DNA from 3 places in the Oleidesulfovibrio alaskensis DSM 16109 genome. Region 1 is predicted to be linked to each of the others. Evidence: predicted binding sites of a transcription regulator. Region 1 holds the regulator's gene; each other region holds the start of a gene.
The links. The regulator sigma-54, encoded in region 1, starts transcription at its own class of promoters, with help from an activator protein. The targets are predictions, from matches to a motif close to CTGGCACGGNNNNTGCTT.
Positions count from the first base shown of each region.

Region 2: a site for sigma-54 is predicted at 1,575-1,592, ahead of H586_RS0115425 (DNA-binding transcriptional response regulator). Genes of this name have one in related genera too.
Region 3: a site for sigma-54 is predicted at 1,125-1,142, ahead of ispD (2-C-methyl-D-erythritol 4-phosphate cytidylyltransferase). Genes of this name have one in related genera too.

Region 1 is NZ_AXWQ01000015.1:96,929-99,195, forward strand. Features, by position in the region: gene H586_RS0110375 (PTS sugar transporter subunit IIA) at 1-47, opposite strand, end outside; gene hpf (ribosome hibernation-promoting factor, HPF/YfiA family) at 51-593, opposite strand; gene rpoN (RNA polymerase factor sigma-54) at 644-2,068, opposite strand; gene lptB (LPS export ABC transporter ATP-binding protein) at 2,261-2,267, opposite strand, start outside.
Region 2 is NZ_KI519495.1:23,819-26,085, forward strand. Features, by position in the region: gene H586_RS0115415 (hypothetical protein) at 1-524, opposite strand, end outside; gene H586_RS19545 (response regulator) at 559-942, opposite strand; gene H586_RS0115425 (DNA-binding transcriptional response regulator) at 966-1,406, opposite strand; gene H586_RS0115435 (sensor histidine kinase) at 1,707-2,267, opposite strand, start outside.
Region 3 is NZ_AXWQ01000005.1:5,221-7,487, reverse strand. Features, by position in the region: gene ispD (2-C-methyl-D-erythritol 4-phosphate cytidylyltransferase) at 1-962, opposite strand, end outside; RNA gene rnpB (RNase P RNA component class A) at 1,022-1,382, opposite strand; gene H586_RS0102900 (zinc ribbon domain-containing protein) at 1,393-2,133, opposite strand; gene H586_RS0102895 (Nif3-like dinuclear metal center hexameric protein) at 2,189-2,267, opposite strand, start outside.

The DNA of each region.
Region 1 (2,267 bases):
AGCTCATGAATTATGAGGTCTTTATCCAGGTATTCACCCAGTTTCATTTTTTAGAATCCCGGATCGATCAGCCCGAAGTCTCCGTCCTTGCGACGGTAGATGACATTCACGCGGTTGTTCTGCGCGTTTTTGAAAACGAGAAACTCGTAATCCAGCGCCTCAAGCTGCATGGCTGCTTCATCAATATGCATGGGTTTGGGATCAATCTCATCAGTTTCAATGATGGTGCGCTCGCGCACGCCGTCATTGTCTTTGTAATTGAACACATCCATACGCACGCTGTCATCACTGCTGGAACGGCGCCGATCCTTAGTCTTTTCTGCGTGTTTCTTGACCTGTGCTTCCAGCTTATCCAGCACAAGATCAATAGTGGCATACATATCCTCGCTCTGCTCCACTGCAGAGAGATTCAACCCCTCGCCCGTGCATTGTACTTCCGCCTTGTGCCGGAATTTATCAACGCTCAACAGAACCTGTAACTCAAGGTTTTCTGACTTATTCAAAAAGCGTCCGAGCTTTTCAAAACGGCGGTTGGCATACTTTTTCAAGTGATCGGAAGGCTCGAAGTTCTTGAAAGTGAAAGCGATGTTCATAAAAACCTCCAGAGATTCAGTTCAGGCATTTCTGCCGGAAATCCTTTGGCCTAAAATACAGCTTTTCGTTTCGAAGAAGAAGGGATTCCCATAGCTGTACGATACTTCGCCACGGTTCTTCGAGCAATATTGACTTGCAACTTTTCTTTAAGAATTTCTCCGATCTTTTCGTCACTGAGCGGTTCTTTAGGATTTTCTTCAGAAATCAGGTTCTTTATCAGCGCTTTCACACTTTCAGAACCTACCTCTGTTCCGTCATTTAACGCCAGTGCACTGTTAAAGAAATACTTAAGCTCCACAATACCATGGGGGGTAGCCACATACTTATTTGTTGTAATACGGCTGACGGTTGATTCGTGCATTCCTATATCGTCCGCTATATCCTTGAGAATAAGCGGGCGAAGCCGGGATACGCCTTCCTCGAAAAAACCCCTCTGATATTTAATAATGCTCTCAACTACTTTGTACAGGGTTCGCTGCCGTTGATAAAGGCTTTTTATAAGCCACGAGGCGGAGCGCATTTTTTCCTGCACGTAGTCCTTTTCTTTATCAGTGGAGCCCTTGACGCCTTCTTTATAAAATTCACTCAGCTGGAGATGTGGCAGGCCGTCTTCGTTCAGCAGGATGATAAAATCATCCTCGCTTTTATACACGTAGACATCGGGGCTGACATACGCGGGCTGTTCGTTACCGAAACGGGAGCCCGGCATGGGGTCAAGAGTCTGGATAAGGTCAAGATATTCTTTAAGGTCGTCCATTCCCAGACGATATTTTCTGAGAAGAGGCTTGTACCGTCGTTTTTCCAGGTCTTCCAGATGATCGCGGATCAGCTCGACAAGCACAGGGTCGCGGTCGTATCCAAGCACTTCGACCTGAACCAGAAGGCATTCCTGCGGAGTACGCGCCGCTATGCCCACGGGATCAAGCCGCTGCAGCAGGTGCAGCGTTTCTTCCACCTCTGCCGTACCGGCACCGGCCATTTCCGCCACGTTTTCCACCGTCGCCTGCAGATAGCCCGCAGGCGAAAGGTTGCCGATTATGACCTCTGCTATGTCCAGCTGTTTTTCCGTGGCGGAAGACAAGCGCAGCTGCCAGCTGAGATGCCCTTCCAGCGTGGGGCTGGATGAAAAACGAGCCTCAAAGGCGGTCATCTCTTCCGGCACTTCCGCGTCGCGTCCGCCTGCCTGTTTGCCGGTACTGGCAAAATCGCCAAGATAGTTTTCCCAGTCGGCATTCTTTACCAATTCCTGACGGAAAGGGTCGGCTTCTTCTGCTCTCGGGGCTCTCTCTTCAGCCTGAGAGACTGGGCGCTCTTCCTGTGTTTCTTCAAGAAACGGGTTTTCCAGCAGTTCCTGCTGAACGGTTTCAACGAGCTCGACGCGTGAAAGCTGCAACAGTTTGATCGCCTGCTGAAGCTGGGGCGTCATCACAAGCTGCTGAGCGAGTTTAAGCTGCTGTCGTAACTCTAAAGCCATTGTTCAACCGAATCCTTAAGATTATAAAAGCTGAATATATTTTGTTTTTATTGCTCAGGGAATATCAAATCCCTGATGCCGGAGACAGCGGAAACGTATATTCCGTGCTGTTATCCAAAAATCATTCCAAAATGCATTCCATGACTCTTTTCTGCCACATATATCTGTGTGATGCAACCGGAGCCGGGGGACTTACAGG
Region 2 (2,267 bases), on a different contig from region 1:
TTTGTTCTCAGATAGTCGAAAACATCGCCCAGACGCAGCACACCCGTCACTTTCCCCTCTTTGCGTACCAGCAGCGGCTGGTGCACACCCAGAATGTAGCGGTGCAGTGCGTGTTCCACCGTGTCGGATTCCTCCACGTATTCGCTCTGTTCAGGCACATGCATGATGTCTGTTATTTTGCACGAGCCCGCTTTGACACACAGCGAAGCAGTGGGGTCGGACCACAGACCGAAGTCGCGGATAAGCCGGTTCACAAGGTCGGAAGTAAGCGTTCTGCCCTGATAGCGTTCAGGGTCCACATGCTCGTACTTCGGCTCAAGTGATTTGAACACGTCCAGCATGGTCAGCTTTGCGACCACCGTGCCGCCACGTGTCACCAGCACGTCACGGTGCGGTTTACCGGTGCCTTTTTCGCGGCAGTGCTGCTCCAGCGCCATAAACGCATCGGCCAGAACACCGCCTTCTTCGATGACAACATACTCGGAAACAGGGATCATAACATCCCGTACTAAGGGTGTTTCCATACATCCTCCATTGCTAGGCGGCCCTGCAAGGGGCCTACTCCGCGCCCTGCAGCGCCGCTTCCTCGGCAGCCGCCGCAATGACCTCAGAGAGCTGACTGATGTCCACCGGCTTATTAAGATACTCGTAAGCACCAATAACCCTGGCAGAATCCTCGTCCTTACGGCCTCCGTGCCCTGTCAGCATAATAACCTGCATCCGCGGACATTGTTTGCGGACATGACGCAGCACTTCCAGCCCGTCCATGCCGGGAAGCCTGAGATCAAGAACCATCACCGATGCCCCGCAGTCATTCACAATCTGCAATGCGTGCTCCCCGTCATGAGCCGTGTCCACGGTCATGCCGCGGATTCGCAGACGTTCGGCCAAGGTCTGTACAAAGTCGACCTCGTCATCCACCAGCAAAACGTGAATAGTCATGTCAGTCTCCACCCTTGTTTTCCCTAACCGCGCCCCTGCGGGCTGCCTTTGCCGGACTGCTGCACGCCTGTGCATTGTCTGCGGCGTCTGGCAAGCTTTGCCTGTCCCACTGCCAGAGACAGCCTGACAAGCAGCGCATCCAGCGCAAACGGGATATAGATGTCATCAAAGGCTCCGTTTTTCATGCCTTCAATGGAAAGTCGCACCTGATTTTTCCGTACCATCAAGATAACCTGTGCGCAGGCATCAGGACGACCCACCTGGGTCAGAAACCGCATCACCTCGGACCCCACCTCTTCCGTGCCGAAAACCAGCACGTCTGTTTCCGGCGCAAACAACATCATGCGCGCCTCGTCCAGACTGCGGCAGACGGTGCAGGCTATGCCCAGCTCCGCCAGCCTTCCGGTCAGGTTGTCCGCAAACTGCCGGTCGGAATCATACACAGCCACCACAGCGTTTTTCATGCCTGACCCTCCCGGAGCATCGCCACGGTGTATGAATCCGGTCGGGCGCCCTGCAAACCTGCAGCGCCGGATGCATACAATGCCGTGCCGCGGCACGGTAAGGATGAAGGCATTTCCAGACAGCTTGTGTATCTGCGCATGAATCGTTCCTTGTCTTTGTGAAAATAAAGGCAAGGAACGTGCCAACAGAGAGTGAGTAGTTATCTTGGTACATTAAACCGATTGTTAAAAAAAGCACACACTATGATGAAACAAAATAAATCAATCATGGCGCCCAAGCCAGATACGATTTAATACATTTTAAGACGCAAAAAACGTTTCGATTTGTCCGACTGATGAATCAGACCGCAGAAAACCGCCGGCACCGGCCAGAAGAGACTGAGCCAGTGCCAGTTCGGGAGAGCTGTCAGGCTGCGGAAGGGGACCGCCGCTGACATTGAAACGCACCGTAAGCCCACTGCCCGCAGCCTCGCCCGTCAGCGTGACGGAAGAAGCAGCAGGAAGCACCCCGAAAAGCGCATCCATCACGTGGAAAAGCACCATCTGGAACTGTACGGGATCGGTGGAAAAAGAAATGCCCGCAGGAGTCATCCCGTGGGCAAGCGAAATCTCTTTGAGCCGTGCAAAACGGCTGCAGATGAAAACAAAATAATCAAGCCATTCGGCTGCATTCAGTGTGGCAACAGGGGTGTCGGGGCTGTGGGCCAGACGCGAAAGAGCAGCGCATATGTCCATACCCCGCTTTGCCTGCGTGCCGATACGCCCCAGACTTTTTTCAAAGATTTCCCGTCTGGGAAAATCCTCCTTGTGCATCATCAGCACATCTTCCAGCAGCCCGCCCGACTCGCGCATGGTTGCCAG
Region 3 (2,267 bases), on a different contig from region 1:
TCAAGCACCTCGTTCAGCATGACGGCACTATCAGCATTATCGTACGCCGCATCTGTGTCGGGAAACAGCATGCCGATGTCTCCCAGCCCCATGCAGCCGAGCACGGCATCTGTAAGGGCATGCAGCAGCACGTCACCGTCTGAATGCGCCATAACGCCCGGGCCGCCTGCTATGGGCACACCGCCAAGTTTCATGGGACGGCCGTCAGAACCGAACCGGTGCACGTCGTATCCCCATCCGACACAGGGGACTTGCATATTCTTTTTTTCTGAAGAATGCAGCATGGTCAGATCCTCCGGATGCGTCACTTTTATGTTGGATGCCTCACCTTCCACTGTTATGACAGTATGTTGTCCGAGCAGTTCGAGCATGGATGCATCATCGGTGACGGCCAGTGCTTTTTCTGCGCAATGACGGTGCGCACCGAGCAGCGCCTGAAGGCTGAAACCCTGTGGAGTCTGAACGGCCACGAGTTTTGTCCTGTCCGGAGTTGAAAGCACCGCGCCGTCTTCTACCACCTTTATAGTGTCGGTAACGGCCAGTGCCGGCACCACTCCTTCAGCTCCGGCCTGCAACGCATCCAGAATGCTGTTGGTAAGTGACGCGCTGGCAAAAGGTCTTGCTGCATCATGCACAAGCACCGTATCGCACTCTGCCGGAAGCTGCCCGAGACCTCTGGCGACGGAATCCTGCCGACGGACACCGCCTGATACGGCTTTCCATGGTATGCCCAGTGCCCGGCCTGCATCCAGTTCCCTGACCATGGCGGTTGCCTCTTCCAGCATGTCCTCAGGAAAAACAAAAATTATACCCCGCATGCGACTGACGCGGGAAAGCATGACTGCGGAATGCCAGAAAAGAGGGGCGTTCTGCCAAAGCAGAAACTGTTTGCGGACGCCCGGACATGCTGCCGCTATTCTGGAGCTCTGGCCTGCCGCCAGAAGAAGTGCCCATGTGTGCATGGTTATGTCTCTCTGTGAAAAAAACAGGGGCGCAATGAGCGCCCCTGTGTGTTGGTACAGACGGGAGCCGGACTATAAGCCGGGTTCTGTTCTTCCATAAAGGGAAGCAGCTGCCATTCCTCTAGGGCTGCAGTTACCTGCAGCCTCAAGCAACCTACCCGAAGGCATCGGCCGGGCCGGCCTTGGCGCCTTCCTATTTGGTCTTGCTCCAGACGGGGTTTACCTAGCAGGTGCCGTCACCGTCACCTCTGGTGGGCTCTTACCCCACCGTTTCACCCTTACCTGCATGGCAGGCGGTTTGTTTTCTGTGGCACTGTCCGTGAATCACTTCACCTGGGGGTTACCCAGCGTCTTGCCCTGCGGAGCCCGGACTTTCCTCTCCGTGTACAAATGACACGCAGCGGCAGCTCGTCCTGCTCCCGAATACATTTTATTCTGCTGAAGTATCATCGCAGAAATGTTCGCACCAGTATATCAGCCGCTGGCAGTTGGTGCAGCTGAGAATCTGGGTACCTTTCTGCAAATCGATAAAGCTCTGGGGCGGAATGGCAATATGGCAGCCGGAACATATACCATCCACCACGGGAACAATGACAGGATGGTCGAGGCGTTCACGGATAAATTCATAGCGGGCCAGCACCGGAGCCGGAACTACACTTCCGGCGGCAGCGCGCTTTTTATCAAGCTTGGCCAGCTCTTTTTCAGCCTCTTCAAGCCGCGCCTGCAGAGTTGCCTGCTTGGCTTCAAGGTCTTTTTTTACTTCCGTGTATGTTTCTTCCAGCTGTGTTATGGCTTCATTCTGACGCTGCAGCTCTTCAATCAGTGTAATCTTTTCTTCTTCACGCAGACGGTTTACCTTTTCAAGGTTGTCCATCTCGCGCATCATTGCATGATACTCTTTGGTGTTACCCACAAGCATCAGCTTGCTTTTACTTTTCTTTACCCGCAGAGAGTCATCTTCAATTTCAGTAACGATACGGCGTTCCTGTTCTCGCAGGTGCTCTATCTTGTCCAGCAGATGATTGCGCTGGGTTTCAAGCGCGTTGAAGCGACCCATAAGGGCTTCAACTTCTTTAGGTGCCTGTTCAAGGTCTTTGCGGATGGCCAGAATTTCATTATCGACCTTCTGCAATGCTACAAGCTGTTCAATCTGCTTAAGGTACAGGCTCAATGTCGTGTCCTCCTGATGGCTTCAAAATATCCGGCGGAGCCGGGGCTTTTGCGGCTCAGCCGTGAACCGGATGAAGCCGTATGGGATCCTGCGAAGGCAGGAACGTTATATCCAGATCGGGTGCTCCGGCGGCC